DNA from 3 places in the Bacillus sp. JJ722 genome. Region 3 is predicted to be linked to each of the others. Evidence: riboswitches for the same ligand, from Rfam matches in the RefSeq annotation. Region 3 holds a riboswitch; each other region holds the start of a gene.

Region 1 (6,625 bases), on a different contig from region 3:
ACTTTTCGTTTTCATACATAATTTCAGAAGCATCACCAGACCATACAACTCCAACAGAAGCTTCCTCATTGGCCATTAACATTTTTATTTCATCACCAACGATCGCTTTCACATTTGGTGTAAGTGTATCTAGCTTCTCTTTCGCTTCTTGTAAATGCGCCTTGTTAACATCATTTAAAGAATAGCCTAAAGTATTAAGCCCCATACCCATTACTTCCCGAGCTCCATCAACTAGTAGGATTTCATTTCGTAAATCTTTATCCCACAGATCATTCCAACTTGTAATTTTCTTTCCACCTAACTGCTCAGGATTATAAACAATTCCTACTGTTCCCCAGAAATAAGGAATCGAATACTTATTTTTCGGATCAAATGATAAATCTAAAAAGCGTTTATCAATATATTTCAAATTCGGAATCTTACTATGATCAATTGGAAGCAACAAGTCTTCTTCTTTCATCTTTGAAATCGCGTATTCAGAAGGAACCGCAATATCAAATGTTGTTCCACCTTGTTCAATCTTCGTCAACATCGCTTCATTTGAATCGAACGTTTGATAAATAACTTTATATCCTGTTTCTTTTTCAAACTTCTCAATTAGTTTTGGTTCAATATAATCTCCCCAGTTATATACAGTTATCGTATTATCACCAGAATAGCCTTCTGATGCATTCAATCTATTAATCCAAAATAACAGACCGAACGAAACGACAAAAACGAGAATAAATACTTTTGTGATCGACTTCATTTTCTTATACTCACTCCTTTCGAACGGTTATTGCGTTGATTAATGAAGTAATAACCGATTACTAATACAATTGTGAATAAGAAAATAAGCGTCGATAACGCATTGATTTGTAACGAAATACCTCTTCTTGCTAGAGAATAAATTTCAACTGAAAGTGTTGAGAATCCATTACCTGTTACGAAGAATGTTACCGCGAAATCATCTAACGAATAGGTTAATGCCATAAAGAAACCAGCAAATATACCTGGCGTAATAAACGGAATAACAACTTTCGTTAAGACGTTCCATTTACTTGCACCTAAATCAAGGGCCGCATCAATTAACGTCGCACTCATTTCTTGTAACTTTGGTAATACCATAATAACTACAATTGGAATACTGAAAGCAATATGTGAAAGCAATACAGAAGTGAAGCCTAATTTAATTCCAATCATTGTAAAGAGAATTAGGAATGAAGCACCAATAATAACATCAGGACTAACAATTAATACGTTATTAAGCGATAGCATTGTATTCTTCATCTTAATATTCTTTACGTACATAATCGATAGTGCACCTAACACACCGATAATTGTCGAAATTGCCGCTGATAAAAGAGCAATTACCAAAGTATTTAACACAATAATAAGAAGCCGAGTATCTTGAAGTACCTCTTTATAAAAATCCAAAGTGAAACCTTCAAAGCCTGACATGTCGCCACCGCTATTAAAGGAGTAAAACATCAGATAGAAAATCGGCGCGTATAAAATGATAAATACAATTGCCAAATAAATAGTAGATAGCTTACTATTTCTTTTCAATTTTCATCCCTCGCTTCCGATTTCCAGTAAGAATCATGATGATAAACATAATAATGATTAAGAATACAGCGATTGTCGCTCCCATTCCCCAGTCTTGTGTTACAAGGAAATGTTGTTCAATTGCCGTCCCAAGCGTAATTACTCGGTTACCCGCAATTAATCTTGTGATCATGAATAGCGATAACGCCGGGATGAATACAGCTTGACACCCTGCTTTAACTCCATTTAGTGTCAAAGGAAAAACAACACTTCTGAACGTCGTCCAACTTGAAGCACCTAAATCTAATGATGCATATACAAGTGAAGGATTCATTTTCTCTAACGCATTGAAAATCGGCAAAATCATGAACGGAATAAAGATATATACAGAAACAAATACAAAGCTAAAGTCCGTAAATAGAATTTGTGTATTTCCAATACCAATCACTTCTAGAAAAGCATTAATTGGTCCGTATGTTCCGAAAATACCCATGAAAGCATATGCCTTTAATAAAAGATTAATCCATGATGGCAAAATAATAAGTAATAACCATAACTGCTTATGCTTTGTTTTTGTTAATAAATATGCTGTTGGATAGGCCACTAATAAAGCAAAACCAGTGATTAAGAAAGCATACCAAAATGAACTAAGCGTCATTTTCAAATAAACAGGTGTAAAGAATTTCTGATAATTAGCAAGTGTAAATCCACCTTCTATATCAATAAACGAGAAGTACAACACTAAAACAATCGGCGCAATTACAAACAATAACATCCATGCGTAATATGGAATCGCATATAATATTCGATTACTCTTCATGGTCTGCCTCTTCGTATGCCTCGATACGTGCATCAAACTCTTCTTCTGTTTCACCTGGAGCCATTACATGAATTGCTTCTGGCTCGAAAAATAAGCCGATTTCTTCACCTACTGTAGCCTTCTTCGTTGAATGGACAAGCCACTCATTACCATCGCTGTCATAACAAGAAATTTCATAGTGAACGCCACGGAATAATTGTGTATCTACTTTCACTTGAATTTTTCCTTTTTCAGGTGTCGTAATTTCTAAATCTTCTGGTCGGATTACGATTTCAATCGCTTTATTTGGACTTAATCCTCCATCCACGCATTCAAAGCGCTTGCCAGTAAATTCAACTAAATAATCTTCAATCATTCGCCCTTCAACGATATTCGATTCACCAATAAAGTCAGCAACAAAGCGGTTAATTGGCTCATCATAAATATCTAATGGTGTACCACTTTGTTCAATATTACCACTATTTAGAACGAAGATTTCATCACTCATCGCTAACGCTTCTTCTTGGTCGTGGGTAACGAAGATAAACGTAATCCCTAATCTACGTTGTAATTCTCGAAGCTCATATTGCATTTCCGTACGCAGCTTCAAATCTAGTGCAGATAGTGGTTCATCTAGTAAAATTACTTCTGGTTCATTAACAATCGCTCTAGCAATTGCCACACGTTGTCGTTGACCACCTGACATCTCACTGATTTCTCGATTCTCATAACCAGCAAGGTTTACGAAGCGAAGTGCTTCTTTTACCTTTTGGTCGATCGCGCTATTATTCATTTTCTTAATTCGTAAGCCAAATGCAACATTTTCATAAACATTTAAATGTGGAAACAGTGCATAATCTTGGAATACTGTATTTACTTGGCGTTTATTCGCAGGAATATTGTTCACCAGTTTACCATTAATATAAATATCTCCCTCAGACGGGCTCATAAATCCAGCAATTAATCGCAGAATGGTTGTCTTTCCACAGCCCGAAGGTCCAAGTAGCGTATAAAACTTCCCTCTTTCAATTTCAAAACTAACATTGTTCAATACAGGTGGGTCATCATCAAATTGCTTTGTTACGCCCTCAAAGCGAATAATAGTTTGTTCTGTCATGTCTGTCTCCTTTATCATTATTCCCCATTAATGTAGGTTTTTCTATAAATAAGAATCTGTTGCTACAAGTATCAATTGCGATTTCCCAGTATATTCATTTACAATTTGATGCTCATCTGAAGCTCCAAAGTAAATCGCCTCTCCTGCTTTAGCATAGTATTCTCTTTTTCCTAAGTTTACTTTTATCTTACCTTCTAAGACGTAGCCAAACGTTTCAGAAAGGGATGGCTCAAATACTTTAAATTCACCTTTTTCTTCAAAAGTGAGAATAATCGGCTCCATTTCTTTCTCATTAGACTCTGGCACAAGCCATTGAATATGATATCCTCTCTCTTCATCTTCAAAGCATGTTTGATCTTCTTCACCATAGACCACCTTTTGAATATGATCTTCTTCATTAAAGAACTCCTTTGGTGAACAACCTAATACTTCAATAATATTGAAAAATGTCTCTATGGACGGTGAACTTAAATCTCGTTCCAACTGGGAAATATAACCTTTACTTAAATCTGTACGCTCACCTAATTCTTCCTGCGTAAGACCTTTTTTCAGTCGTAAATTTTTTATTTTCCTACCGATTTGCATGATTGTATAACCTCAATCGTGTTTAAAGTTAGTAAACTTCCAGTAACTATTGTTTACTATTACATTACTTTAAGTTTACTTTTACCACTAGATATTATACAAGATTTATCAAAAACTGCAATAGAAAAATCTCAATTTGTTTAATATATTTTTTGGTAATAATGATCCTTATTATTTAAATATTTTTTTGATAAAATGCAGATGTATTATGTTTGTTAAAAGCTAATAGATATGGTAGTATTAAACACAACATTTAGTATTTACCAAACAAAACAAAACTATATATTGTGTTTAAAAGTGGTGTCCTATTTTAGGACTTAATAGGGAATTCGGTGAGAATCCGGAGCTGTTCCCGCAACTGTAATTGCTGACGATAGAATGAAACCACTATATAGAGAAGATGATTGTTGATCTTCATATATGGGAAGGCATTCGTGTAGGATGAAGCATAGCCAGGAGACCTGCCACCTTTAACTAATTGTTTCTTTCTTCGGGGATTGAGAGTTGAAACGACTTTTTATAAAGGAATTCTCCTTATATATTTGTATGTCGTTTTAAATCCGCTCCTATAGGTAGCGGATTTTTTTATGCTCTTATTCTAAGTATTAATAATTGAATGAAAAAGGAGAACAGATGAAATGATTGAATTAGAAAAAAACGAAACATACGAAAATATTTACAATGAACTACGACAATTACGTACAGCATTTCCTAAGCTTCCTATTCACCTTCTTGAAGAGAAGCTAGAACCATTAGTAAAGCATTACAATGATGAGCCAACAATCTATCAACAAATTATTCTAGAAGCTCTTTCTTATGTTTCAACAGAAGAACCTGAATGGAGCAATGCGGCTTCACGTTTGTATATACAAACACTCTACAAAGAAGCTAGCATCAATCGAAATTACGATGCAAAGCAACGATACGGCTCTCTCTTTGAGCTACTCAAGCTTTTAACAGAAAAGAATATTTATCATAAAAGTTTATTAGAGAGCTATACGCCACAAGAAATTGAAGAAATCAGTTTTTATATCATCCCTGATCGCGATTATTTATTCACTTACATTGGTATTAAAATGCTAGCTGATCGCTATTTGGCAAGAAGTCATCAAGGACTAGTATTCGAACTGCCACAAGAACGTTTTATCATCATTGCTATGACCTTAATGAAGGATGAGCCTCAAGAAAAACGTTTGCACTATATTCAAGAAGCCTATTGGGCAATGAGCAGTCTTTATATGACGACGGCTACTCCAACGCTATCAAATGCTGGAAAAACATGGGGACAACTATCTAGCTGCTTCATTGAAACAGTGGACGATAGCCTAGAATCAATCTATGACAGCAACACAGATATTGCTACCCTTTCAAAAAACGGAGGAGGCATTGGTGTGTATTTAGGCAAAATCCGTTGTCACGGAAGCGATATTAAAGGATTTAAAGGAGCTTCTTCAGGAGTTATCCCTTGGATGAAGCAACTAAATAATACAGCAGTGAGTGTAGATCAACTCGGACAACGGCAAGGGGCAATTAGTGCTTATCTAGATGTATGGCACAAAGATATCTTTGCCTTTTTAGATGTCAAATTGAACAACGGTGATGAGCGTATGCGTACACACGATTTATTTACAGGTGTGTGTATTCCCGATGTTTTCATGGAGCAAGTGGATGCACGAGGAGATTGGTATTTATTCGATCCACATGAAGTGCGCAAAGTAATGGGCTACTCATTAGAAGATTTTTATGATGAAGAAAAAGGGAGTGGTTCATTCCGCATTAAATATGAAGAATGCATCAACCACCCTACCCTCTCAAAAGAAAAAGTGGCGGCTATTGATATTATGAAGAGCATTATGAGAAGTCAATTAGAAACAGGCACACCATTTATGTTTTACCGAGATGAGGTTAATCGCAAGAACCCTAACTCTCATATAGGAATGATATACTGCAGTAATTTATGTACGGAAATAACACAAAATCAAAGTGCAACCCTTCGAATTGAAGAATATGTGAAAGACGGACATATTGTAACGGAGAAAATTCCTGGCGATTTCGTTGTATGTAATTTATCTTCCATTAATCTTGCGAAAGCAGTAACTGATGATGCACTAGAAAGACTTATCGCTATTCAACTACGTATGCTAGATAACGTCATCGATTTAAATACAATTCCTGTTCTTCAAGGAGCTTTAACAAATCAAAAATACAGATCAGTGGGAATGGGTACGTTTGGATGGCATCACTTACTCGCTTTAAAACAAATCAAATGGGAAAGCGATGAAGCAGTCACCTATGCAGATGCATTATATGAACAAATTGCTTTCTATACTATTCGTGAGAGTATGATGCTTGCGAAAGAAAAAGGACACTACCCGGGGTTTACTGGTTCTGAATGGGAAACAGGTGCTTATTTCACGAAAAGAGGGTATAACAATAATGACTCTGAGCTTGATTGGAAATTGCTACAAGCAGAAGTAGCTAAGAACGGCCTAAGAAACGGCTATTTATTAGCCGTTGCACCTAATGCTTCTACAGCTCTCATCGCCGGAAGCACACCTAGTATTGACCCAATCTACAAGAAACAATACTCAGAAGAA
Region 2 (20,355 bases), on a different contig from region 3:
CAACAAATGGTTTCAAAGGTATTTCACCATTTACCATTTCCTTAACGGTCTTTAATAACTTATCAATGCCAACTTTATTTCGTGCAGACATTGTTACTACAGGTATACCCAGTTGTTTTGATAGTAGGGGAGCATTTACTGAAATGCCTTTTTTCTTAGCTTCATCAATTAAGTTGACGCAAAGAATAACTTTTGAAGTCATCTCCAATACTTGTAGAGCCAAGTTTAGGTTGCGCTCAAGGCTTGTCGCATCAACTATAACAAGAGTTACGTCAGGATCTTCAAATATAATATAATCCCTAGCTACTTCTTCATCCGTTGAATTAGAATATAACGAATAAGTACCAGGTAAATCAATCACTTCATATGTGTCAGATTCATATATGAACGCTCCAATGGCCTGTGTTACTGTTTTACCTGGCCAATTACCTGTATGTTGATTCATGCCGGTTAAGGCATTGAATAATGTGCTTTTTCCTGTGTTCGGATTGCCGGCTAAAGCAATTCTGTATTTCTTATTGCTCATCGTACATCACCTTTTCACCAAAAATTTGGGAAGATTCTTCTTTACGAAGGGCAATCGTTGTACCACTTACGCGGAAAGCAATCGGATCACCAAGAGGACTCGCTTGTATCATTTCCACGATAAAACCAGGTACGAAACCTAAATCTAATAATCTTCTCCGCATTGTTCCATCTATTTGTAACGAGGTAATCATCATTTTCTCTCCAGGAGATAACTCTGCTAGTGAAATCTTGGTACTCAAATTTGGACATCTCCTTTATTTTTTCGTATCTATAAAAAAGTTTCCTTCACGCAACTTTAAAATTATTATATAGCATTATTTTAAAAAATGTAACTATTATATAAACATTTTAATTGATAGTCATACTTTACTGGGTATTTGCACATAAACGAACATTGTATATGTTTTATTGAAATTATAATATTTTAGCCATTTATATATATTTCATCTATGGTGAAAAGCTATTATGTAAGATTGATTAGTATACTTAAAAATTTTCATTCTTTATTACTTTATAAAACTAATATAATAAATTAGTGAAATGTAAAAAAATCCATTTTTTGAAGGTAAATAGAATTTTTCGTCGAATTATATGTAAAGTAAAACTATATTTGTAAAAGAAAGGAGGTTTAGTAATAAATTAGTGCATAGCAAATAGACTTTATATTCAGAAAATAAATAAATAATTGAATAATCTAAAAATTAATGTGTATCGAATATTAGTTGTTTGCTGTGAATATTTCTTTAGAAAGGCTTGTAATATCAGCCTTTAAACAAACTGAAAAGAGGATAAGGGGGAAGAGGATTTGAATAAGTCTAAATTATCAATTATTTCATTCTTTCTAGTACTGCTCCTAGTTATAACGGGCTGTAGTACTACGACTGGATCTGATGAAGGAAAAGAGAAAGACGGTGGAAAAAAAGAAGGACCGAAAATATTAAGATTAAACAACTCATCTGAGCCGGGGTCATTGCATCCAGGTACTGCACAGGGTACACATGATTCTTGGGTACTAGAGCATGTGCTAGAAGGTTTAACGAAGAAAAGTCCAGATGGCAAAATCGTACCAGGTGTTGCTAAAGATTGGACTGTTAGTCCAGATGGAAAAAAATACACATTTAACCTTCAAGAAGGTACTAAGTGGTCAAATGGTGATCCTGTTACTGCTCATGACTTTGAATTCGCATGGAAATATGCACTAGATCCGAAAACAGCATCTAACTATGCATATCAGTTATATTATATTACTGGTGCAAAAGAGTTTAATGAAAAGAAAGGTACAGCAGAGCAAGTCGGTGTTAAAGCTTTAAACGATTATACATTAGAAGTTAATCTTGTAGCTCCAACAGCATACTTCATTGATTTAGTATCATTCTATACGTATTTACCAGTTAATAAGAAAGTTCAAGAAGCAAATCCAAAATGGGCAACAGAAGGCGATAGCTATGTTTCAAATGGACCATTCAAATTAACAGAATGGAAGCATAAAACAAGCATCAAGATTGAGAAAAATGAAAATTATTATGATAAAGATAAAATCAAACTAGATGAAGTTCATTTTGCGTTGATTGAAGATGAAAACACAGCTTGGCAAATGTATAAAAATAATGAGCTGGACTTAGTATATCCGCTTCCATCAGATGTTCAAGGTCAATTAGTAAAAAGCAAACCAAAGGATTTCTACAATGCTAAAGAGTTAGCTCTGTATTACTATAACTTCAATAATAAAGTAAAACCATTCAATAATGTGAAAGTACGTAAAGCTTTATCAATGGCAATCGACCGTAAAGTAATTACGGAAAATGTAGCTCAAGGAGAGCAACCACCAGCTTATGCCATTATTCCTCCAGGTGTTCCTGATGCAAAAGGAGATTTTCAAAAAAATACAGGTGATTTATTTAAAGAAGATGTAAACGAAGCAAAGAAATTGCTTAAAGAAGGTTTGAAAGAAGAAGGTATGGACAAAATGCCTGAATTCACAATTTTATTTAATACGTTAGATGCACACAAGAAAATCGCAGAAGCAGTACAAGGAATGTGGAAAGAAAACTTGGGCGTAAACGTAACGCTTGAAAGCGTTGAATTCCAAGTGAAGATTGACCGTGAAAAAGCGGGAGATTATAAAGTATCACGTGCTGGATGGATTGGCGACTATGTTGATCCAATGACATTCTCTGACTTATGGTTAACTGGCGGTACACAAAATGATGCGAAATATTCAAATGCTAAATATGACGAATTAGTCAATAAGGCAAAAGTAAATAACAATATTGAGGAAAGAAGTAAACAATTGCATGAGGCAGAAAAAATCTTAATTGAAGAAATGCCAATTATGCCAATTTACTTCTATACAAAACCATATGTGTTAAATGAGAAAGTAACAGGTGTGTTTTCGCCGATTAATAGATACCCTCAATTCATGTATGCTGATATTAAATAATCGATTTATATCATCTTGTTAAATCAATTTTTAATGGAAGATGGAGGTATGCCGCCTTGTTGGCATACCCCATTTTCAAGTTCTGAATCAGAGGGTTGCAAGTCCCCAAATAAAAGGTCAAGACTTACTTAAAATAATTTAACGGAATTGGGGTGATGGATAGTGTTGAAGTATGTATTAAATCGGCTCATGTGGGCGGTTATTACATTATGGGCAACTATTACTATTACATTTATTATCATGCATAGCATACCTGGTGATCCATTCGCTAAAGAAGGGACAATGCCAGAGGCTGTATATGAAAATTTAAAAAGCTATTACAATTTGGATGAACCAAAGTACGTTCAGTACTTTCTGTATTTGAAGCAGTTATTAGTTTTTGATTTTGGTCCATCGCTTAAGTCACAGACGATAACTGTGAATGATTATATTGAAAATGGAGTTCCAATTTCCTTCCATTTAGGTGCACAGTCAATGTTGATTGCCATCTTCTTTGGATTGATACTAGGGGTAATAGCTGCACTAAATCGCAATCGCTGGCCGGATTATATGTCAATGGTTATTGCGATTATTGGTATTTCAGTTCCAAGTTTTATTTTATCAACACTGTTTATTAATTTCTTAGCAGTTGAATGGGAAATATTCCCTGTTGCGACGTGGGCAACTTGGAAACATACGATTCTTCCATCAATGGCATTAGCGATGATGCCGCTAGCGTTTATTGCGCGGCTAATGCGTACAAGCATGATTGAAGTAATGAATCAAGATTATATTTTAACTGCTAAAGCTAAGGGATTGAAGAAAAGTGTAGTCGTAATCAAGCATGCGATTCGAAATGCACTATTACCAGTTGTTAGTGTTCTGGGGATATTAACGGCGAATTTAGTAACAGGTAGCTTTATTGTTGAAAGTATCTTTGGTATACCGGGAATGGGAGAGATGTTTGTTAAAGGAATATTCAATCGTGATTATCCTGTTATACTAGGCTCCACGATTTTTTATAGTGCTGTGCTTATTTTCTTTATCTTTCTCGTCGATATTGCATACACGTTCATTGATCCTCGAATTAAATTGACGGGAGGTAAGAGTAAATAATGTCAAATAAAATTGAATTCCATGAAGATTTATTTTTGCCAGCTACTGATAACAAAGTAGAAGCTGAGAAGATTTCTCGTCCTTCTCTATCGTATTGGAGTGATGTTTGGAGAAGATTAAAAAAGAACAAGCTAGCAATGGTTGGGTTAATTCTTATAATTCTACTAATCATAATGGCCATTATTGGACCTCATTTAAATGGTTACTCTTATCATCAGCAAGACTTCTCGAAGAAGAATCTTCCACCAAATTCAGAGCATTGGTTCGGAACGGATTCGTCTGGACGGGATTTATTTACTCGTGCATGGTATGGAGCACGCGTTTCCTTATTTATTGGAATTATGGCAGCGCTAATTGACTTCATCATTGGGGTACTGTATGGAGGTATTGCAGGATTAAAAGGCGGTCGCATTGATAATGGTATGATGCGTTTTGCAGAAGTATTGTATTCAATCCCATATTTATTAATGGTTATTTTAATGATGGTTGTTTTAAAACCGGGGGTTGTACCAATTATTCTTGCTTTGACAATTACAGGGTGGGTACAAATGTCACGGCTCGTACGTGGACAAGTACTACAATTGAAAGAATATGAGTTTGTTCATGCGGCTGAAGCGGCAGGAGCAAAGACTGGCTGGACTTTACGTAAACATCTTGTACCTAATTCAATGGGGCCTATTATCGTAAATATGACATTAACTGTTCCAACGGCAATCTTTGCAGAAGCAACATTAAGTTTCCTTGGACTTGGAATTCAGCCACCGCAAGCAAGCTGGGGGTCACTCGCCAGTGATTCACTAGGAAGTATACTAATAGGGAATTTCTATCAGTTAGGTATTCCAGCATTATTAATCTCAATAACGATGTTTGCTTTCAACGTGCTTGGTGATGGACTACAAGATGCATTAGATCCTAAATTACGTGATTAATAGAATATCGTTCACAGTGAACGTGAATAAATGGGAGGGATAACAGATGGATACTTTACTAGAAGTGAAGGATTTACGAATTGACTTCCGCACGTATGGAGGAGAGGTGCAAGCTGTTCGTGGCGTTAACTTCGAAGTTCGAGCGGGAGAAACATTAGGAATAGTAGGAGAGTCAGGTTGCGGAAAGAGTGTAACAGCTAAATCGATAATGAAGCTTTTGGCATCACCTCCTGCGACATATAAAAGTGGTTCAATTCGTTTTCATGGTAAAGAACTTGTATCAGCAACTGAACAAGAAATGGAAAGGATTCGTGGGAATGATATCAGCATGATTTTCCAAGACCCCATGACTTCATTGAACCCAACATCTCGTGTTGGTTATCAAATTATGGAAACGTTGCTTAAGCATCAGCGTTTATCTCGTAGGGAAGCACATCAGAAAGCGCTAGAAATGTTAAAGCTAGTTGGGATTCCTCAGCCGGAAAAACGAATGAATCAATACCCGCATGAATTCTCAGGTGGTATGCGTCAGCGTGCGATGATTGCAATGGCGCTGGTTTGTAATCCGAAGCTTATTATTGCGGATGAGCCAACTACAGCACTTGATGTAACAATTCAAGCGCAAATACTAGAATTAATGAAAGATATTCAAAGTAAATCGAATACGGCTATTATTCTTATTACGCATGATCTTGGAGTTGTAGCAGAGATGTGTGATCGAGTAGTAGTTATGTATGCAGGCAAGGTTGTTGAAACAGGTTCAGTCGTTGATATCTTTCAAAAACCTCAACATCCTTATACACAAGGATTATTAAAATCTGTACCCCGATTTGATATGGATCGAAATGTAGCCCTATCTCCAATTGTTGGTTCACCACCAGATTTATTTTCTCCTCCGAAAGGGTGCTCGTTCTATGCACGTTGTGATTGTGCGATGAAGATATGTAAAGATTATGATCCAGAGTTAGAGGTAGTAGGCAGTGGTCAGACGTCAGCTTGTTGGTTAAATCATCCAATGGCGAAAGCACGTAATAACAAAACACCGCAAAATGTATAAAGGAGAGATTTCATGAGTTTGACTACAAACCAAGCAATAAAGGATAAAGATTCGACAAAAGATACTCCTCTTGTACAAGTGAAAAATTTAAGTAAGTATTTTTCCGTCGGCAAACAACAATTAAAAGCTGTAGATGGTTTAGACTTTGATATATATCCAGGAGAGACAGTTGGCTTAGTTGGTGAATCGGGATGTGGAAAATCTACAGCAGGTCGTACCATTATCCGCTTATATGAACCAACAGAGGGAGAAGTTCTATTTGAAGGAAAGAATATTTATAAATATTCTCCTCGTCAAATGTCGGAATTGCGTAAAAATATACAGCTGATTTTTCAAGATCCGTATGCATCTTTAAATCCAAGAATGACGATTGAGGAAGTCATTTCTGAGCCTTTGATGATACATGGTGTTGTTAAAGGTGCGGAGAAGCGAAAGCGTGTGGAAGAGTTATTAAAGCTTGTTGGGTTAAGTACAGATCATGTAAATCGTTTTCCACATGAATTTAGTGGTGGGCAACGCCAACGAGTTGGAATTGCGCGTGCATTAGCGTTAAATCCAAAGTTTATCGTTTGCGATGAACCGATTTCTGCACTTGATGTTTCAATTCAAGCACAAGTTGTTAATTTATTGAAAAATTTACAGAAGGAAATGGGCTTAACCTATTTGTTTGTGGCTCATGATTTATCAATGGTTAAGTATATATCTGATCGTATTCTCGTCATGTATTTAGGGAAAATGATGGAGTTAGCTGATAGTGAAACATTGTGTAATAACCCGCTACATCCTTATACACAAGCGTTACTATCTGCTGTACCAATTCCTGATCCTACATTGAAAAGAGAAAGAATTATATTAAAAGGTGATGTGCCAAGCCCAATTTTCCCGCCAAGTGGTTGTGTTTTCCGTACACGATGCCCTAAAGCGATGGATATATGCGCTTCCGTTGTTCCAGAATGGGTAGAACATAAGCCAGGGCATATGGTAGCTTGTCATTTATATTAAGAATGTTAGAAAGATGAAAGAATAAAATAAGAATAGAAAATGCACTTCATAACAAACCGATTGAAGTGCATTTTTATATATAAGAATTTTTGTTAATACAATGATACAATAGTAAAGAAGATTTAGAAAAAGGAGTGTTCATATGAGCGATTTTCAACACAATTTAGAGAAATACGCTGAACTTGCTGTTAAAGTAGGTGTTAATATTCAAAAAGGTCAAACGTTAGTTATTAACACTATGCTAGAGGGTGCAGAGCTTGTTCGCTTAATTACCAAGAAAGCGTACGAAGCAGGTGCGTATAATGTAATTGTTAACTTTAGCGATGATACAATTAATCGGTTGAAATATGAGAATGCTGACGATGAAGTGTTTAAAACATTTCCAAAGCATCGTGCAAATGAGCAAAACGAATTAGCTGAACAAGGTGCAGCTTATTTATCTGTTATTTCATCGTCACCAGACTTACTTAAAGGAATTGACCCGAATCGTATTGCCAATAATCAAAAAGCTACAGGTCAAGCATTAAGTAAATTTCGTTCTATTGTACAGAGTGATAAGACTGCATGGAGCATTGTAGCCGTACCTTCACAAGCTTGGGCTAATATGGTATTTCCTGATGCACCAGAATCAGAAAGAGTGGCTATGTTATGGGATGCAATCTTTAAAGCGACTCGCATTGATCAAGAAGATCCTGTTGTAGCATGGCAACAACATAATGATAACCTTCACACAAAAGTTGATTACTTAAATCAAAAGCATTACAAGAAGCTTCATTATAAAGCACCAGGAACAGATTTGACGGTTGAACTTCCAGAGAAGCATATTTGGTGTGGGGCAAGTAGTGTGAGTGAAGCAGGTATTGACTTTATGGCGAATATGCCTACAGAAGAAGTATTCTCAATGCCTTTAAAAACAGGGGTAGATGGAGTAGTTTCTAGTACGAAGCCATTAAGCTATGGTGGAAATATTATTGATAAATTCACAATTACTTTCGAAAATGGTCGCATTATTGATGCGAAAGCTGAAGTGGGCGAAGAAATTTTGAAAAATTTAGTTGAAACGGATGAAGGATCACATTATTTGGGAGAAGTAGCGTTGGTGCCACATCGTTCGCCAATCTCTGAATCAAATATTTTATATTATAATACTCTATTTGATGAAAATGCATCTAATCATTTAGCGATTGGAAGCGCGTATGCCTTTAATTTAGAAGGCGGAAAAACAATGACGCGTGAAGAATTAAATGAAAATGGTGCGAATGATAGTATAACACATGTTGATTTCATGATTGGTTCAGATCAAATGGACATTGATGGAATAACAGATGAAGGCGTAGCAGAGCCGATTTTCCGTAAAGGAAATTGGGCATTTTAACATTATTTCATTTCGTTTAACGTCAATTGCATGACATTTTGCTTCTTGTACAGTAAAATGAGGAAGAATTGAGAACAAATAATTACATATTTCTTAAAGAGTGCCTTTTAGGATAATAGGGAAACTGGTGAAAGTCCAGTACAGCCCCCGCTACTGTAATCACTAATTTATTGTGTAAGCCACTGAATTTATTTTGGGAAGGCTTACATGACTGATGGTGCGAAGTCAGGAAACCTGCTTTTTAAGAGTGATTGTGTTTTTCTATAAGAGAGAAGTGTATGATGATTTCTTGGTTACTTTTCTAGAAAAACATTCCACGCTTATATTTCGGAGGGGAATGTAGGTCAAGACTTGTCATACTATTCAGTGATACCTTGGCCTTTATGGTCAAGGTTTTTTTATGCTTACTGGATGGAATAGGGAGGATGTAGAAATGGAAAAACAAGAGCAAACATCAGGGAAGATTTTGGTTTACACGGGAAATGGTAAAGGGAAGACTACTGCCGCGTTTGGATTAGCAGCGCGAGCGTTAGGAAGAGATATGAAAGTTGTTATTTTGCAATTTATCAAATCTCCAGAACGTACATATGGTGAACAAATTTCATTAGAAAAATTAGGTGCTGAAGTAGCTCAATTAGGGATTGGTTTTACTTGGTTGAAAACGCCTGATGAACATCGTACTGCTTTAAAAAAAGCTTGGGTAACGGCTAAAGAAAAGCTAACAAGCGGCGAATATGATGTGGTGATTTTCGATGAGCTGAACAATGCGTTAAGTATTGATTCTTTCCCAATCGATGATGTGCTACCTTTGGCTGATGTAATAGAGACATTAAAGAACAAACCAGTAAATACTCATGTTGTCATTACTGGTAGAGATGCAAAACCAGAAATAAAAGAGATTGCTGATTTAGTATCGATTATTGAGGAAGAGAAGCATTACTACCAAGATGGGGTAGATGCAATCTATGGCATTGAATATTAATTAGTAAGTGTAACTACTTGAATCATTCAATAGTTTTTACTTAATAAAAATAGCAGAAATGATGGAGGCAGAAAAATGGTTAATCGATTTACGAAAAGTCTTAGTTTGCTAGCGCTATTATTCTTATTGACGTTTAGCGTATTAACAGGATGTGGCACATCTGAGGAGCCTGAGAAAGAAGAAACAAAAACAGAACAAGGTGATGCGAAGCAAGAAGCATTTCCAGTAACGATTAAAGATAGTACAGGAAAAGATATTACAATAGAAAAGAAACCTGAAACTATTGTTTCATTGTTACCAAGCTTTACAGAGATTCTTTTTGCATTAGGTTTAGATGAAGAAATTGTTGGTGTGTCAGATTTCGATAATTATCCAGAAGCAGCTACGAAGAAAGAAAAAGTAGGTGCTCAAGATCTTAATTTAGAGAAAATCTTGGCTCTTAAACCTGACGTAGCATTCTTGCAAGAATATCATTTGCAAAACCATGCAAATGCAGTTAAGCAATTAGAAGATGCGGGCATTACCGTTATTGTACCTGAAGGAACTCAAGCATCTTTTGAGGAAGCGTATGATGTTATGCGTTTAATCGGAAAAGCAACAGGAAAAGAAAAAGAAGCAGATAAAATCATTGCTGATATGGAAGAAAAAGTAGCAGCCATTAAAGAACAATCTAAGAATGTTAAAGAAAAGAAAAAAGTATGGGTAGAAGTTTCGCCACAACCTGACATTTTTACAACAGGAAAAAATACATTCATGAATGAAATGCTTGAAATGATTGGTGCTGAAAACGTAGCAGCCGCTCAAGATGGCTGGGTTAAAATGAGTGAAGAGGAAGCGATTAAGTTAAATCCAGATGTTATTATTACAACGTACGGAGACTCTGCTAAAAATCCTGCTGAACAAGTGCTAAATCGAAAAGGTTGGGCAGAAGTAAATGCAGTGAAGAACAAACAAGTATTTGATGTGAACAGCGATGCTACAACAAGACCAGGTCCACGCTTAGTAGACGGAGTTGAAGAACTTGCGAAAACTATTTACCCAGATGTTTATAAATAAAAAAATTGTTTGGTTAACAATATTTACCCTTCTATTTGTTGTAGTATCAATGATAGCGGGTGTGTTTGTTGGGGCGGTTTCTATAACCGTCCCTGACATTTTAAAAATCATTGCAGGTAAGTTACTTGGAATGTCTTTTTATGATGGTGAGAAAACGACTGAATTAATTATTTGGGAAATTCGTTTTTCAAGAGTGGTTTTAGCCTTTCTAGTAGGGGCATCTTTATCACTTGCTGGGGCGGCGTTTCAAGGTTTGTTACGAAATACACTTGCTGATCCATATACGATTGGTGTATCTTCAGGTGCAACACTTGGAGCGGTTTTAGTAATGTTCTTTCAAATTCCGGCTACATTCATTGCTGGGTATACACAACCAATAGTTGCTATATTGTTTGGTCTAGGAACGCTTATTATCGTCTTAATCATAACCAACTTTGCATCAGGAAAGCTCTCGAATGAAACGATTATACTCGCTGGTATTATTTTGTCTTCTTTCATGAGTGCAATTGTTTCGTTGTTAATTGCTCTAACACCTAGAGAAGACATAAGCAACATTCTTTATTGGACGATGGGAAGTGTCGCTATGAGAGGCTGGGGGCATGTGCAACTAATTTTGCCGTTTTTCATAGTAGGTGCAGCGATTATTCTTATTCATTATCGTGAGCTTAACAATATGGCATTAGGTGAACAATCTGCACAATTCTCTGGTATGGATGTGAAGAGCAAGAAGAAACTAATCTTAATTGGTGCTTCGATTTTAACTGGGGCAGCAGTTGCGGTGTCCGGTGCAATTGGGTTTGTTGGACTCGTTATACCTCATTTAGTTCGTTTATTAACTGGAGCTAATCATCGCTATGTGTTGCCATTCTCTCTTTTAATTGGAGGGGCTTATCTAGTGTTAGCTGATTTAATAGCGAGAACAATTATCGCTCCATCAGAGTTGCCAATTGGTGTTGTAACAGCACTGATCGGAACGCCGATATTTACCATTTTACTTATTAAGCAAAGGTTTAAGAAAAGAAATGCTTAACCAAGTTGGAGGCTAAAAGCATGATTACAGTAAAAAATGTCACAGGCGGATATAATGCTTCAACTGCAATCGTTCAAAATATTTCTTTTGCTGTAGACAAAGGTCGTTTTTTTGCGTTATTAGGTCCAAACGGTAGTGGAAAAACAACTATTATTCGATTGATTATGGGAGCATTATCTTTGCATAGCGGTGACATTACGATAGATGGTCGCGATATGAGAAAATTCAAACCGAGGGAGTTAGCGCAAAAAGTAGCGGTAATGACGCAAGAAAATGAAATCGGGTTAGATTTTACGGTGCAGGAAATTGTTAGCCTTGGTCGTTATCCGTATCAGAAGTCTATCTTCTTTAAAGAAAATACGGCGGAAGATCACGTTATTGTCGAGCAAGTAATGAAGCAAACACAAGTATGGTCGTTTAAAGATAAAGCTTATAATGCTTTAAGTGGTGGTGAAAAACAGCGAGTTTTATTAGCGAAAGCATTGGCTCAAGAACCAGATTTATTGCTGTTAGATGAGCCAACAAATCACTTAGATGTTCGTCATACGATGGAATTGCTTGATTTGTTAAAACAACTACAAATGCAATCGAATTTAACCATCATTGCTATTCTACATGATTTAAATTTGGCTTCTTTATATGCAGATGGAATAGGTCTGTTATGCGGTGGTGAACTCCACGGTACATATAATGGGTTTTTAGAAGAAAATGTACAGGACTTCAGTGAAGTGTATGAAGTAGATATGCAATTTCATTCACATCCCGAAGTAGCGAAGAATCAAATATTTGTTTCACCTTCTTTTCTTTTTACGGCAAAGGATGAGGGCTTAACAAATCTTCTAACTGTGAAGGATGCACAACATAATATGGAGTTAAAGTTTGCTAAACCGTTACGAACCATTTCAGTTGGGACAAATGGTAGAGGAATCACGTGGGAAGATGGCTGGAGCATTGCAAAAAATAAAGAGTATGCTGTATCTGAGCAGAAATTTCATTTTTTTGGAGAAGTAGTCATTTTTGCTTATAATTCTGAGAGGAATTGTTGTGAGAAGTGGGAGGGTTTGCATCAAAAGAATAATGCATGGTCGGCTTTGCTTATTCTAACTACATATAAACATTCTTACCAACTTGGAGTTATTACGGCTACATACTTTAACGATAACGAGCTTATGAATTTATCAATGCAATTAACAGCGTTGAAAACGGAATTACAGCTTAAAGCTGAAGAGCATTCGTATAGTCACGAACCTCTGTCTTTGTTAACGATCAGTTCATGTGGTCAAGCTGAGTTTGAAAGAATTAATAATGTCCAAGGTGCTACAAAGGAAATCATGCAGCTACTTCAACATGCTTGGAAGAGTCTTTATTATAATAAGTTAAATCCAATCAAGGGCGAATTATGTCGCTTTACGAACTAAAAAAGGTGTCAATTCTCATTGACACCTTTTCCTTTTGCTTGTAGTTGCTGAAGTGTGTGTACATGGTGATTATTGCTTTCTAAGATTTCATCAATGAGTTTCTTATTCGCTTCACTAATATCTCCTTTAATGTTTTCTCCAGCTTTATGAACACCGTATTGTTGTTCTACTTGGATAGCTTCTTCGACGATGTTTTCTTCCGTTTTAGGGCTGGTAAATGAGCCGATGAAGTCAATCATCGATCCAATCATTCCTTCATCTGTTATTGGAGTTCCATTTAAGTTTTGAATCCGTTCTGCAATTCGCATAGCACTGAATTTATGCTCTTGTTGTATCTTTTGTAATACTTTCTTGACATCATTAGTTTGGCTGTTTTTAATGTAATGTTCGTATGCATGTATACCCATATATAATCCTTTAAGAAAATCATTTAACTCTTTAATATCATTATTCTTCATATGAATCACCTCTTTAATAGTTTCTCTGATTTAGGAAGGACTATTCTTCTAATTTGTCACATTAAAATAGGAGCTGGCATAGATTTCAATGACTAATTTTGTTACAATATATTAGAATTGCTCGAAAATAATGGATATTTACTAGGGTTTATAGCATAGTCCTATATAATTTAGAGATAGATAAAGAGGAGAATAAGTAATAATGACTACATATGTAAGAACACTAGCAATGATTGTTTTTGTTGGTTTAGTTTCTTTTTTTGTATCACCTGAAACTGAAGCCTTACAAAGGAATTATGTACAAGTAACTAAAACAACTGCTGTTTATGATGTGGTTGATGGGAAGGAATTGCAGTTAGGGAATTTAAATGCTAATCAACAATTTATACTACAGCGAATGGATGATAAGTACTATTACATAAAATTCGGAAATAACGATGCCTATTTTGATAAAAAAAATGGAAAAGTTATTAAGAAAACGACAAATTTTGTTCAAGTCGATTCAATGACTACTCCAAAAGATGTTGTCATTACGAAAGCAAAGACCCCGATTTATGACAGCATGGGTAGAAAGAAACAAGTGCTTGCTGTATTAAATATTAATATGCGCTATCCAGTTATTGGTAAGACAAAAGATTGGTATAAGGTGAATGTGGGTAATCGCATAGGTTATATTAGTGCGAAGGCAGTGACAGAGGATACTGGTATACCTGTATTAATGTATCATCATATGTTGCCGAATCCAGAGCTAACACCATTTGATAATAACTCAATGGTTATTAAAGTTTCAACGTTTCAGGAACAAATGGATTATTTAAAAGCTAACGGATGGAGAACAATTACTCTACAGGAGCTTGATCGTTATTTAATGAACGAACAAAACTTAACAGGAAAAACAGTAGCTATTACGTTCGACGATGGTAATACTTCAACTGTTAAATATGCATTTCCTATTTTAAAAGCCAATAATCAAAAAGCTACTCAATTTATTATCGGTGATCGAGTACGCGAACAAGCGAAACCATGGGATGAAATGACATTTCAGTATGTTGGCTATAAGGAAATGAGAGAAACAAGTGACATCTATGATTACCAAACACATACATTTGGATTACATTTACGAGATTCTATTTCTAAACAACCTTATTTAATTATGAAAGATTACGAGGAAATCTTAAGTGATACTTTAAGAGGAATAGAGCATATCGGAGCGTTTGATGGGAATCCTAGTCATATTCAATATTTAGCGTACCCTTGGGGACAATATGATCAAGAAGCAGTAAGTGCAATAGCTGAAGCTGGTATCCGTATGGCATTTACAACGAATACAGGGAACGTAAAATTAGGTGACGATCGTTATGCATTGAATCGTCAAGGGATCGCACCGAGTCATAGCATGGATGATTTTGTGAAAAAGCTGCATGGAACGTATAAAGGTCGTAATATAATAGAGTAAGTGTTTTATAGCTTATGTAAGTATAGGAGAGCGATTGTTTGAAGGTAAGAGAAGCAAATGAATTTGATTATCCTAAATTAAGACAAATCTATCTTGAATCTCGCCGTAATAGTTTTGAATGGGACAATAAAGAAGAGATGACACTAGAAGATTTTGATCAGCATACGAAAGATGAGTATATTATTCTTGTTGAAGATGATGCTCATATTTTGGGATTTGCTTCTTTATATTTACCGGAGAACTTTATACATAATTTATTTGTCGACCCTAATGTGTTTGGAAAACGTGTGGGTAGTAAATTACTCCGTGCTTCTATTGAAAAAATGACTAAGCCCATTCGATTAAAATGCGTGACGAAAAATCAAAACGCTATGAAATTTTACGAGAATAATGGATGGAAGAAAGTTATTGAAGAAGGGGACCTGGGCGAAGAGAAATATTGGGTTATGGAATATCGTTAATAGTGCAACAAAAAACAGCAATATTCAGGAATTGCTGTTTTTTTGTTTTAAATTATTTTAAAAACCATTCAGGGTAATCTGTAACGATGCCATCTGGATTAATAGCTAATGCTTTCTTCTTTTGTTGCTCATTGCGAATTGTCCAAATGAAGCAATTTGCCTTTTGGTTATGAATATTACTAAGTAATTGAGAACTACTATTGGTAATCCTAGGATTGATATAATTTGCATAGGAACCGTAATCTTCTACTTGCTTCTTCGTAATTCCATTGACTTGCTGTTTTATTAAAATACCAATAGGTATGCTAGGCAAGTATTGATGAAAAACCTTGATGAATTCACTATTGAAACTTTGAATAATAATTCCATCATGCGGTTTATCTTGTAAGGATTCTACCAATAGCTTGGCTACTTTCTCAATATTGTTAACATGCTTTACCTCAATAAGCATTTGAACTTTCCCACTATATTTTTCAAACATTTCGTTGAATGTAGGTATTCTTTCTCCTGCAAAAGAAGAATGTTTCCATGAACCAGCATCTAATTTCTTTAATTCTTCCATCGTATATTCTCTTACTAGCCCTTGTTCATTCGTTGTGCGATCTATCGTTTCATCATGAATAACAGCGAATATATCGTCTCTTGTTAATTGAATATCAAATTCAATCATTTCAACATGTAAGTCAAGAGCCGCTTGAAATGCAGCATGAGTATTCTCTGGATAGTTTCCTGCTGCACCCCTATGAGCAATAATTAATGGTGGCTTTTGATTTACAATAGCAACGCCACTTTTACTTTTGAGCATGTAAAAGCTATATATCAAAATGGCAATTGTGGCCAAACTAAGCAAGATTATTAACATGTAAAAAATCCCTCCAGTAAATTTTTCTACGCCCGCTACTTTTTCCTTACTTTTATATATAACAAAAGTGAAGGGAGGTGAAAAGTATGGCGAACGAAACATTGCTTTCAAAACAATTGCGTTTAACTTTTCAAACAGGAGTAGATGGTGAGGGAAAGCCAATTCTTACAAGAAAAACATTTTCTAATATTGAACCATCTGCAACTACTGAACAACTTCTTGTTTCAGCAAAGGCCATTGCTAGTCTTCAAGTACATCCTACTTATGCAATTGAACAACAAGAGTTACAAAGTATTGAAGGTTAGTGATGATTGGAGAAAAGGGAGAAAGGAGGAAGAGTTATGGGTAAAACATTAGAGATGGTTTTTACTACCGACAATAGTAAGTCTTCAACAATATCTATTGAACATCCGAAAGAGCCGATTGATGTAGATGCTGTGAAAACGGTGATGGATACATTAATAGCACAAGCGATTTTTTCAACTGCTTCGGGTAAATTAGCTGCCAAGAAAGCGGTACGTGTGGTAGACCGTACGGTACAAGAATATAGCATTTAATTATGAGAATGATCAGTAGTGGTGGACGAAAGAGTCTGCCACCACTGATTAACCGTGAAAGGAGGATATGATTTTGGAAAACATGATACCTCTGATTAGTGATGTTGGCTTTCCAATAGTAGTAACACTTTATTTGCTACATCGAATTGAAGCAAAGTTAAATGTGTTAATAGACACGATGCAAAGCCTTCCTGATCAATTGAAAGGGGACAGTGGCTCTCCTTGATTTGTCAATGAATAATGTAACGTTAGCTGACTCGATTAATGGCTACACTATAAAGTGTATTCGTTAAATAGAGCCAGCTTTTTTTGACAGGGAAGTTCATGTTGCAAACAAAAGACGCTACTATTGATATAGTAGCGTCTAAATAAACGTAAGTGAAAGTTTAAATTAAAGTTTTACTACGTTCTTAGCTTGTGGTCCACGGCTGCCATCTTCGATTTCGAATTCTACTTCTTGACCTTCGTCAAGAGTTTTGTAGCCGTCTCCTTGGATTGCAGAAAAGTGAACGAATACATCGTTTCCGCCTGGTACTTCGATGAAGCCAAAACCTTTTTCGCCATTAAACCATTTTACTTTACCTGTTACTGTCATACGATAAATCCTCCTAAAAGTTAAACAAAAATTAACATGCTACTTTATTACTTCCCAGTTGAGATAATAAAATTCACACATTATCAAACAACAAATGATAAACGCTTTCTTTTTTGATGCTTGATAACGAGCGAATTTTCACTGCTACCGATAAGATATATTATACATGAGTATATCTTAAATAACAAGTTCATTAATTAAAAATATCAGAAACTTAAAAAGATAGCTAATCCTTCACCAATAACTATAGTGAAGGATATAAAACGTTTTCATATCGATAGAATTTTCTCGTAACAATTGACATTATTTTCTTTCACTTTACTTTTGTCGTAGAAGGAATATCCTACACGCTCCCAAAAGTGTTTGGCGGCTTCATTTTTTTCTAATACTGCTAATCGTAATTTAGGTGTGCTCTCCAAACGAATTATCTCTTCAAAGGCACTGTATGCTATTAAGCCGTAACCAAATCCATGATAGTCACTATGAATCATGAATAAACCAATCCATGTTGTTTCATCTTTCGGATTTAATAGCATGTATTCAATAACACCAATATATGTATCATCGGCTTTTATAAATACGTTTGTACTATTATCATTCAGGAATTCTTCTCTCACTTCTTCATCTGATCGATCAGGCTTGCCGTTCTCTAATATATTGTAGTCGCGATTGGAGTTAAGTATTTCTTTAGCAATATATAATGTTTCTTCTGTAATCGGCTCGAAAGTAATCATTCTGTATCCTCCTGCTCGGTGTATATTTCGTCTCTTATTGTAACTGATTGTAAAGGAAAAAGTAATGATGCATATAGGGTGTAAAAAGTATTTGACAGATAGTTGTCTAATTTCTATAATTTAGGTGTAAAAACTTTTTTACATATAAAGCAAAGCTTATTGAGAATAATTATGTGCTATTTAAGTTAGTTTATAAGGACGGAAGAGAAGATGCACAATCGAATTCGGGAATTACGTGAACACAAATCCATATCACAAGGGAAACTAGCTGAATTATGCAATGTAACAAGACAAACGATTAATGCGATTGAAAATAATAAATATGATCCAAGCTTGCAGTTAGCATTTGATTTAGCAAACCAGTTAGGTGTAACAGTGGATGTATTGTTTCAGCCAAGCAAGTGAGAGGGGGGAGGAAGAAAGTGAAAAAAATAGTAGCTATTATAATGGCAATAGTAGTGGTAGGTGTTGTTGCTTTCGGCTTATATCGTTGGTTTAATGATGGGGTAATAGATGCTGGTGCTATTTTTGCTTCTGGAATTTTACTATCTTATCTTTTCAATTGGATCAATTGGGGTGATCATGATGGTGGCGTTTCAAAAGATGAATTAGAACAACATATTAAAACTCAAAGTGCGAAGATTGGTTATTTCGTGTTAATGGTTCTAGCAGCAGTGATACTGTTTGTTTCAGAAGGAACAGGAAATTTTAATGAAATGACGAATCTTCCATTGATTATACTAGTGGCTCTTACCTTTGTTGTGTTACCATTAACGGAATTTTTCTATGCTAGAAAATATAAATAAGTGAAAATTGGAAAATAAAGGGATTTCAAAGAAAAAATTGTTTTCTACATGGAAATTTCATATCCTAAAAAGATAGCCAACAATGTTGTAATTATGTTATATTCGACTAGTTAAAGCTATGATACGGCTAGATTTTTTATAGATAAGGATGTAGAAAATGAACTCATCACTTCAAAAGGAAGTCCAATCAAGAAAAACGTTCGCCATCATTTCCCACCCGGATGCTGGTAAAACGACAATTACAGAAAAACTATTACTTTTCGGTGGAGCTATTCGTGACGCTGGAACAGTTAAAGCTCGTAAAACAGGTAAATATGCAACATCTGACTGGATGGAAATCGAGAAACAAAGAGGGATCTCGGTTACTTCTTCTGTTATGCAATTTGAATATAAAGATTGTAAAGTAAATATCGTTGATACACCTGGTCACCAAGACTTCAGTGAAGATACGTATCGTACATTAACAGCGGTTGACAGTGCTGTCATGGTTGTCGATGCGGCAAAAGGTATTGAGGATCAAACGATGAAACTTTTCAAAGTTTGTCGTATGAGAGGTATTCCAATCTTTACGTTCATTAATAAAATGGACCGTCAAGGTAAAGAGCCTTTAGAACTTCTGGCCGAACTAGAGGAAGTACTTGGAATTGAGTCATATCCAATGAACTGGCCAATTGGTATGGGGAAAGATTTTGAAGGGATTTATGACAGATACAATAAACGTATTGAGTTATTTAAGACTGAAAGTGACGATCGTTACTTACCATTGAATGAAGATGGTGAAATTGAAAGTGCTCATCCATTAAAGGATTCTCCTCTATATGAGCAAACACTAGAGGAAATTTTGCTATTAAATGAAGCTGGTAATGAATACAGTGTTGATCGAATTGCTCAAGGTGAATTAACGCCTGTATTCTTCGGTAGTGCATTGACAACATTCGGTGTTCAAACATTCTTAGACGCATTTTTGGATTTTGCACCTTCACCACAACCAAGAATGTCATCAGTTGGAAAAATTGATCCTTTTAACGAAGATTTCTCAGGGTTTATCTTTAAAATCCAAGCCAATATGAATCCTAAGCATAGAGACCGTATTGCATTCTTGCGAATTTGTTCTGGTAAGTTCGAAAGAGGAATGAATGTTAATTTAAGCCGTACTGGTAAGAGCATTAACTTATCTTCATCAACACAGTTTATGGCAGATGAACGTGCTACTGTTAATTCTGCGGTAAGTGGAGACATTATCGGTTTATACGATACTGGAAATTATCAGATTGGCGATACGATTACAACGAGTCGTGACATATTCCAATTTGAGAAGTTACCACAATTTACGCCAGAGATCTTTATGAAAGTTTCGGCGAAAAACGTATTGAAGCAAAAGCATTTTCATAAAGGTATTAATCAATTAGTACAAGAAGGCGCGATTCAGTTATTTAAAACGGTAACGATGGAAGAATATTTATTAGGAGCTGTAGGTCAACTGCAATTCGAGGTATTTGAAAATCGTATGAAGA
Region 3 (6,976 bases):
GATATTCTTTTTTCAATTCTTCTAATTTATTCATGTATTTTTCCCTCCGAGTGACTGGAATCCAGATCCATTCGTAACAGTTTTAATGCTCGATATAATCGAGTTTTTATGGTATTTGGATTTTCTTCAAGAATATGTGCAATCTCCTCAATCTTAAGGTCTTCAAAGAAACGAAGAATAATGATCATGCGATATGTATGAGGTAATGCCTCAACTGCTTCTCTTAAATCCATATCCTCATAGCTGTCTTCATTGCCATGTGCCATAAACTCAATCGTTTCATCTTCTACTAATTGCTCCCTCTTACGCTTTCTAATCATATCTATTGACGTATTAATAATAATTCGATAAAACCAGCTTTTTATAGCGGCTGATTCTTGAATATTCTGGATGGAACAAAGCCCTTTTCGAATCGATTCCTGGACGATATCTAAAGCATCTTGTTGATTTTTAACATAGCTATACGCAAATCGATATAAGCTTTGTTGGTTTTCTGTTACATAGGTTATAAAATCTCTTTCTATTTTCTTTTTGTAAAACATGTTATTACCTCTCTTGATACGTATCAATTTTGAAGACAATGCTAAGACGCAGCTGTCTGTAAAAAAGTTTTATAAAAAAAATAAAAATAAGATTTCTCTTATTTTTATTTTACTTCTTATTCATTTTTCTCCATTAACACTCTTAACATTCTCTCAGGATAATCTAAAAAAGATTTCGTTATTTGATAATGCTCCGTTTCTTTATATGATACTCGATGATAACCTTCTTTAATTTCGTAGATGATTGCATTTGGGTATGCCATTAAGATTGGTGAATGTGTAGCAATGATAAATTGACAACCTTGCTCAACAAGCTCATGTAATCTGGCAATCATCGTTAATTGACGGGATGGAGAAAGTGCCGCTTCAGGCTCATCCAAAATATAAATTCCTTCCCCTTTAAATTTATGTACTAATAATGACATGAACGATTCTCCATGAGATTGCTCATGAAGCGATACACCACCGTATTGATCAATTAGTTTTGGCCCACCATGCTCACGATCCAGTTCCTCAATATTAGTTGCTACATTATAGAAACTCTCTGCTCTTAGAAAGAATCCATCACGCGGTTTCATCACACCTTTCACTATAGTGACAAAATCATGTAGCTCTGAATGCGATTCATACGATGAAAAATTAAAATTTTTTGTACCTCCTTCAGGATTGAATCCATAAGATGTAGCAATCGCTTCTAGGATTGTCGATTTTCCACTTCCATTTTCTCCAACAATAAAGGTTACATTAGGATGTAACTTTAATTCAGATAAATATTGAACAGCTGGTAATGAAAATGGATACTTGGAAGTAGAAGGTATTAGGTTTCTCTTTAATTTTACACTTCTAATAAATTGATTAAAGTCAGTCAGTTCCATGAATTATTGAAATCTCCTCATCATTTTATTCGTCAATAGGCTCTTACATTTCTTTTTATATTACCTTATTTCTCTCTTGACAGTCATTGTAATTATATATATCTTATTAGTAGACCAACCGTTCAGTTTAGAAGTTATGGAGGCTAATATGGGAAAACAAAATGAAGGATCGTCTACAAAACTTAAAATTGCCAAAATAGCTGAAGAATTATTTTCTCAAAAAGGCTATGCAGCGACTTCGATGGAAGATATTACAATCGCATCAGGAAGTAGTAAAGGCAGCATTTATTACCACTTTAAGAGTAAAGAAAAACTCTTTATGTTTATTATAGAAACAACTGCAAATGAATGGAAAGAAGAATGGAACAAAATAGAAGTAACTTGCAAAACAAATATCGAGAAGCTATATGCTATTGCCGAGCACTATGTTAAAGATTTTCAAAACCCAATTTTTAAAGCTATGGAAGAATATGGTACGAGTGAAGTTGTAGATGAAGAAGCTACATCTGAATTATTAAATATTATTCGAAATCAATATTATGAATCATATGAAAAAATCATCATGGATGGAATGAAAACTGGTGAATTTATTGACGAAAATCCACGGGAGCTTATGTATATGCTTTTTGCTCTTCATAATGGCTTAGGTGTTGCGTATTATGAAATGGATTTTGATCAATTGAAAGCACTATATCGTAAAAGTATAGATCTTATATTAACTGGAATAGCTAAACGATAATTCTTAAACATAGGTCGGAGAATGTTCTGACCTAAAATTTTCACACATTTTATAAACCGAACGTTCAGGTTGTTTTTTACACTTTTGTAGACCGAACGTTCAGACTACTAATAAAGGAGACATGAGTAAATGAAAGACTTAATAAGAAATCGAATCTTTCTTATCATTTTAAGCTCCGATTTACTAGATCAAATGAGTATATGGATTCGAAATATGGCAATATTATATTTCGTTATCGAAAAAACAAACCAAAATCCTGTTGCTATTTCTGCAATAACCGTCATCGAATTTCTGCCAATGTTTTTATTCTCATTTATAGGAGGAACATTAGCTGACCGTTGGAATCCGAAGAAGACCATTATTAGCGGTGGACTATTAAGTATTGCTTCCATTCTGCTTATTATCACTTCGGTTTCACTTGGGTTTTGGCAAGCTATTTTCTTCGCTACATTCGTGTCAGCTATTGTTTCTCAGTTTTCACAACCTTCTTCTTCAAAAATCTTCAAAAGACATATACCTGAAGAACAAGTTAGCGTAGCACTAGGTTTATCACAAAGTTTGGGTTCCATATTTGTCATAATTGGACCAATAATTGGAACGACCGTTTATACACAATTTGGCATTTTGCCATCACTTTATCTATTAATAATCACCTTTGGTTTATCAACACTTATTACGTTGTTCTTACCGAAAGATGCTTCCTTTGTACCCGATAAGAATTCAACTGTTTTGTTAGAAATTAAAGAAGGTTTTAAGTATGTTTGGAGCAGCAATAATTTACGGAGAATTTGCTACATCTTTTTCTTCATCGGAATAGCGGGTGGTCTTATACAACCACTTGAAGTGTTTCTTGTAACAGATCGATTAGATTTACCGAAAGAAGCCTTACAATGGCTAACTTCCATTGCCGGTTTAGGAATGTTTATAGGAGGGATTATTGCCGCGATTATCGCTGAACGCATCAGTGGAAGAGCTGCTTTTGTATTCACGCTCATATTCATGTCCATCTCAACAATCTTAGAAGTATGGTCAACATGGTTTGTTTTAACAGCATCGCTAACTTTTTTAAGCTCATTCTTTGTAGCTTTTATACAAATCAAACTTAGTACATTGATGATTACGTACGTTGATGAAGCATTTATTAGTCGAACAAATGGTATTATTACACCAATCATGTTAGCTGCGATGCTAATTGGAAATGCTTTTTCAGGTGTAATAATGCAAGGCACTTCACTCTTTATCGTATATTTCATAGCTGCATTATTCACAGCATTAGCAAGCATCCCTTCTTTAGGGCTTTCGTTTTCAAAAAGTACGAAAAGGACCACAGCAGAATTAAGCTCATAGTTAGAAAGCTGACGATAAGTATTAATAAGTTTACTTTTCGTCAGCTTTTCTTTAGTCCATATATTTATAACCTATACTGTTTTTTCAGTAATCTTTGTTCTCTTTTTGTTTTTGTTTGACGCTCAGCAGTAAAAGTGTTATCATTCGGTATGTTTATTTAGAATTATCAAAAAATAAATATTTGTGGGAATAGGTTTCTTAATATGTATTAAGAATTAAAAGGGAAGTTTGGTGTAAATCCAACGCGGTCCCGCCACTGTATTAGAGTAGTTAGCACATGTATATCACTGATCGATATCGATTGGGAAGATTGTGACTAATGATGATCCTTAAGTCAGGAGACCTGCCTAATCCAACAACACTGTTTTTTACCTACGGAAGATAGGGAGGTGTTAGAATGAATAAACCTGTGCATACATATGGGCATTTCTAACTTTTTTCTAGGGGTAAGTTAGAGGTGCCTTTTTATTTTTATGTATTTGAAAAACAGGGAGATGAATATTTTGAAAACAAGTAATTTAGGTTATCCGCGTATTGGAGAAAATAGAGAATGGAAAAAAGCTCTAGAACAATATTGGGCTGGAAAAATTGATGAACAAAGCTTTGAACAATTAACAGAGAATGTATTGTTATCCAATCTTCAAAAACAAATCGAACAAGGAATTGATTTCATTCCAATAAATGACTTTAGCTATTACGACCATATGCTTGACACTGCTACAATGTTTGGTCTTGTACCACATCGCTATGGCCCTATAAGCGGTAACATACCATTATCTCAATATTTTTCAATGGCTAGAGGTAATCATACAGCTGTTGCCTCTGAAATGACAAAGTGGTTCAATACGAATTACCATTATATTATTCCAGAATTAAATAACCCAACATTTCAACTAGTTGAGAATAAGCCATTAAAGGCCTATCGAAAAGCGAAAGAAATGATTGGAGTGAAAGGAAAGCCTGTAATAGTAGGTCCCTATACATTCCTAAAGCTTTCTAAAGGATATGATGAAAACCAAATTCCAAGTATCCTATTACAACTTATTCCCTTATATCAGCAAGTTCTTAAAGAATTACAAGACGAAGGTGTCGAATGGGTACAAATCGATGAACCAATTCTTGTAACATCTATTACAAATAGTGAATGGAAAACCGTTCAATATATATATGAACAATTACATGAAGCTGCTCCTTCTTTAAATAAAATGCTTCAAACATATTTTGATGCAGTAGATGACTATGAATCAATCGTATCATTACCAGTACAAGGAATCGGATTAGATTTCGCTCATGGATTAAATCAAAACATAAAACATATCCAAACATTTGGTTTCCCAGTAAACAAAGTACTAGGTCTAGGCATCATAGATGGACGAAATATTTGGAAGGCTGATTTAAATAAGAAAAAAGACACCATAGATGCTATTTTGAATATAGTTGACACAGATAGAGTATGGATTCAGCCTTCTTGTAGTTTATTACATGTTCCAATTAACATAAAAAACGAATCAAAATTTGAAGAAACATTAAAGAATGCGCTAGCATTTGCAGATGAGAAATTACAAGAAATACAACTATTGAAAACTAGCTATGAAAATAATTCAAACAGTATTACAGAAGCTTTCGAACAAAATAGAAGAGATATAAAGATATTAAATATGGCCCCTGCTCGAAATAGATCAGATGTTCATTCAGCTGTTAAGAACATTACTTGTCAAGATTTCAAACGCAGTGAAAGCTTCGAACAAAGAAAAGTAATTCAACAAAAGTATTGGAAACTACCAGACTACCCAACTACAACAATTGGTAGCTTCCCACAATCAGTGAAAGTTCGTAATGCACGTCGTCAATTCAAAAATGGAGAATGGACTGATACTCAATATAATGAATTCATAGAATCCGAAATTGATAGATGGATTACAATTCAGGAAGAAATCGGATTAGATGTACTCGTACATGGTGAATTTGAACGCAATGACATGGTTGAATACTTTGGAGAAAAACTAACTGGTTTTGCTTTTAGCTCAAATGGTTGGGTACAATCATATGGCTCACGTTGTGTAAAACCTCCTGTTATATTCGGTGACGTAGCATTTAGTGAACCAATGACATTAAGGGAAAGTCTATATGCTAAAAGTTTAACTAATAAGCCCATGAAAGGAATGTTGACAGGTCCGGCTACAATTCTAAATTGGTCGTTTGTTCGTGATGATCTTTCTAGAAAAGAAGTATGTTTTCAAATCGCACTTGCTCTTAAAAAAGAAATTAAAATTCTAGAGAAGAATGATATAAAAATGATTCAAGTTGATGAGCCTGCATTACGTGAGGGTCTACCTCTTAAAAAAGAAGGTTGGCAAGAGTATTTAGATTGGGGAGTTCAATCCTTTTTATTAGCAACATCTTCTGTTGAAGCAACAACACAAATCCATACACATATGTGTTATTGCGATTTCAATCATTTCCTAGATGTTATTAGCAAACTAGATGCCGATATTATTTCTATCGAAACTTCTAGAAGTCACGGTGAGTTACTTCAATCATCACAACTGAAATCTTATGATAAAGGAATTGGCCTTGGCGTATATGATATTCATAGTCCAAGAGTTCCATCAGTAGAAGAAATTACAGATATTATTATAAAATACTCTGCTGCATTACCTAAGGATCAAATCTGGATCAACCCGGATTGTGGATTAAAAACAAGAAAAGAAGAAGAAACAATCGCATCTTTACAAAACATGGTGAAAGCAACAGAATACATTCGTAATAAAGAAGCTGTGAGTACAACTATATAATTAAGTAATTAAAGGAGTTAAAAATATTTAACTATGATTGCTATTGACGAAAACTCTAAAGCCGTACATGTTTCATCAATCTTTCCAATTACACAGGTAGAAAAAGTATAATATCAATTAGCCATGGAACGTTACCAAGCTAGAAAAAATATTAAAACATCCAAATAATCTAAGGGCTAGCTATGTTATATTTTTCTTTTATAACATAGCCCTTTAATATTCATTATTATCTTAGATTTCAATATAGATAAAACCTATTACTTTGAATCAAGTACGACACGTCCATTTAGCACCAAAAAAATTTGTAACTTTCACGACTCCGTTAAATAACTCTGTTCTTATTTGAACAGAATAAAAGTAAGGAGAAATAGTATGCGTGAGAAAAAAGTTCGTGGGATTAAACGTAAATCTACTAATATGATTAAACGAATTGAAGAAAAAACATTGAAGTTTCCAATAGAATTTTACAATGGTTATTGGTATCTGCATCTACCAGTTGCTGAAGACTTTATAAATTCCGTCAAAACTCCAAAAAAAATCAAACGACTCTGTATCCAAACAATGTTGGCTAGAGCTGAACATCTAATTGGAATGAAGCCAATTGACAAAGAAAAATATCGAGTAGTGGTTGCAGTTGATTTACCTGATTTGTGGGATTCGCAAATTATTGTATTTAAA

The links. A riboswitch is a leader RNA that binds a small molecule or an ion and turns the genes downstream of it on or off. The one in region 3 is predicted to bind cobalamin.
Region 1: another riboswitch for cobalamin. It lies ahead of V7014_RS19280 (ribonucleoside-diphosphate reductase subunit alpha); the one in region 3 lies ahead of metE (5-methyltetrahydropteroyltriglutamate--homocysteine S-methyltransferase).
Region 2: another riboswitch for cobalamin. It lies ahead of V7014_RS05855 (cob(I)yrinic acid a,c-diamide adenosyltransferase); the one in region 3 lies ahead of metE (5-methyltetrahydropteroyltriglutamate--homocysteine S-methyltransferase).

The regions. Positions count from the first base shown of each region.
Region 1 is NZ_JBALMO010000170.1:8,095-14,719, forward strand. Features, by position in the region: gene V7014_RS19255 (ABC transporter substrate-binding protein) at 1-748, opposite strand, end outside; gene V7014_RS19260 (ABC transporter permease) at 745-1,548, opposite strand; gene V7014_RS19265 (ABC transporter permease) at 1,535-2,347, opposite strand; gene V7014_RS19270 (ABC transporter ATP-binding protein) at 2,337-3,443, opposite strand; gene V7014_RS19275 (helix-turn-helix domain-containing protein) at 3,486-4,028, opposite strand; cobalamin riboswitch at 4,310-4,511, shown strand; gene V7014_RS19280 (ribonucleoside-diphosphate reductase subunit alpha) at 4,667-6,625, shown strand, end outside.
Region 2 is NZ_JBALMO010000037.1:24,488-44,842, reverse strand. Features, by position in the region: gene V7014_RS05895 (FeoB small GTPase domain-containing protein) at 1-526, opposite strand, end outside; gene V7014_RS05890 (FeoA family protein) at 516-755, opposite strand; gene V7014_RS05885 (peptide ABC transporter substrate-binding protein) at 1,334-2,968, shown strand; gene V7014_RS05880 (ABC transporter permease) at 3,131-4,063, shown strand; gene V7014_RS05875 (ABC transporter permease) at 4,063-4,992, shown strand; gene V7014_RS05870 (ABC transporter ATP-binding protein) at 5,039-6,049, shown strand; gene V7014_RS05865 (ABC transporter ATP-binding protein) at 6,062-7,051, shown strand; gene V7014_RS05860 (aminopeptidase) at 7,194-8,426, shown strand; cobalamin riboswitch at 8,508-8,682, shown strand; gene V7014_RS05855 (cob(I)yrinic acid a,c-diamide adenosyltransferase) at 8,860-9,408, shown strand; gene V7014_RS05850 (ABC transporter substrate-binding protein) at 9,484-10,464, shown strand; gene V7014_RS05845 (FecCD family ABC transporter permease) at 10,451-11,494, shown strand; gene V7014_RS05840 (ABC transporter ATP-binding protein) at 11,515-12,912, shown strand; gene V7014_RS05835 (DUF2383 domain-containing protein) at 12,921-13,370, opposite strand; gene V7014_RS05830 (polysaccharide deacetylase family protein) at 13,573-14,826, shown strand; gene V7014_RS05825 (GNAT family N-acetyltransferase) at 14,865-15,287, shown strand; gene V7014_RS05820 (glycerophosphodiester phosphodiesterase) at 15,340-16,149, opposite strand; gene V7014_RS05815 (DUF1659 domain-containing protein) at 16,236-16,454, shown strand; gene V7014_RS05810 (DUF2922 domain-containing protein) at 16,491-16,706, shown strand; gene V7014_RS05805 (YvrJ family protein) at 16,789-16,932, shown strand; gene cspD (cold-shock protein CspD) at 17,098-17,301, opposite strand; gene V7014_RS05795 (GNAT family N-acetyltransferase) at 17,571-18,035, opposite strand; gene V7014_RS05790 (helix-turn-helix transcriptional regulator) at 18,246-18,440, shown strand; gene V7014_RS05785 (hypothetical protein) at 18,458-18,841, shown strand; gene V7014_RS05780 (peptide chain release factor 3) at 18,999-20,355, shown strand, end outside.
Region 3 is NZ_JBALMO010000049.1:317-7,292, forward strand. Features, by position in the region: partial or broken gene V7014_RS08035 (anti-sigma factor) at 1-34, opposite strand, end outside; gene V7014_RS08040 (RNA polymerase sigma factor) at 27-542, opposite strand; gene V7014_RS08045 (AAA family ATPase) at 659-1,417, opposite strand; gene V7014_RS08050 (TetR/AcrR family transcriptional regulator) at 1,566-2,156, shown strand; gene V7014_RS08055 (MFS transporter) at 2,286-3,503, shown strand; cobalamin riboswitch at 3,678-3,868, shown strand; gene metE (5-methyltetrahydropteroyltriglutamate--homocysteine S-methyltransferase) at 3,998-6,298, shown strand; gene V7014_RS08065 (DUF3916 domain-containing protein) at 6,671-6,976, shown strand, end outside.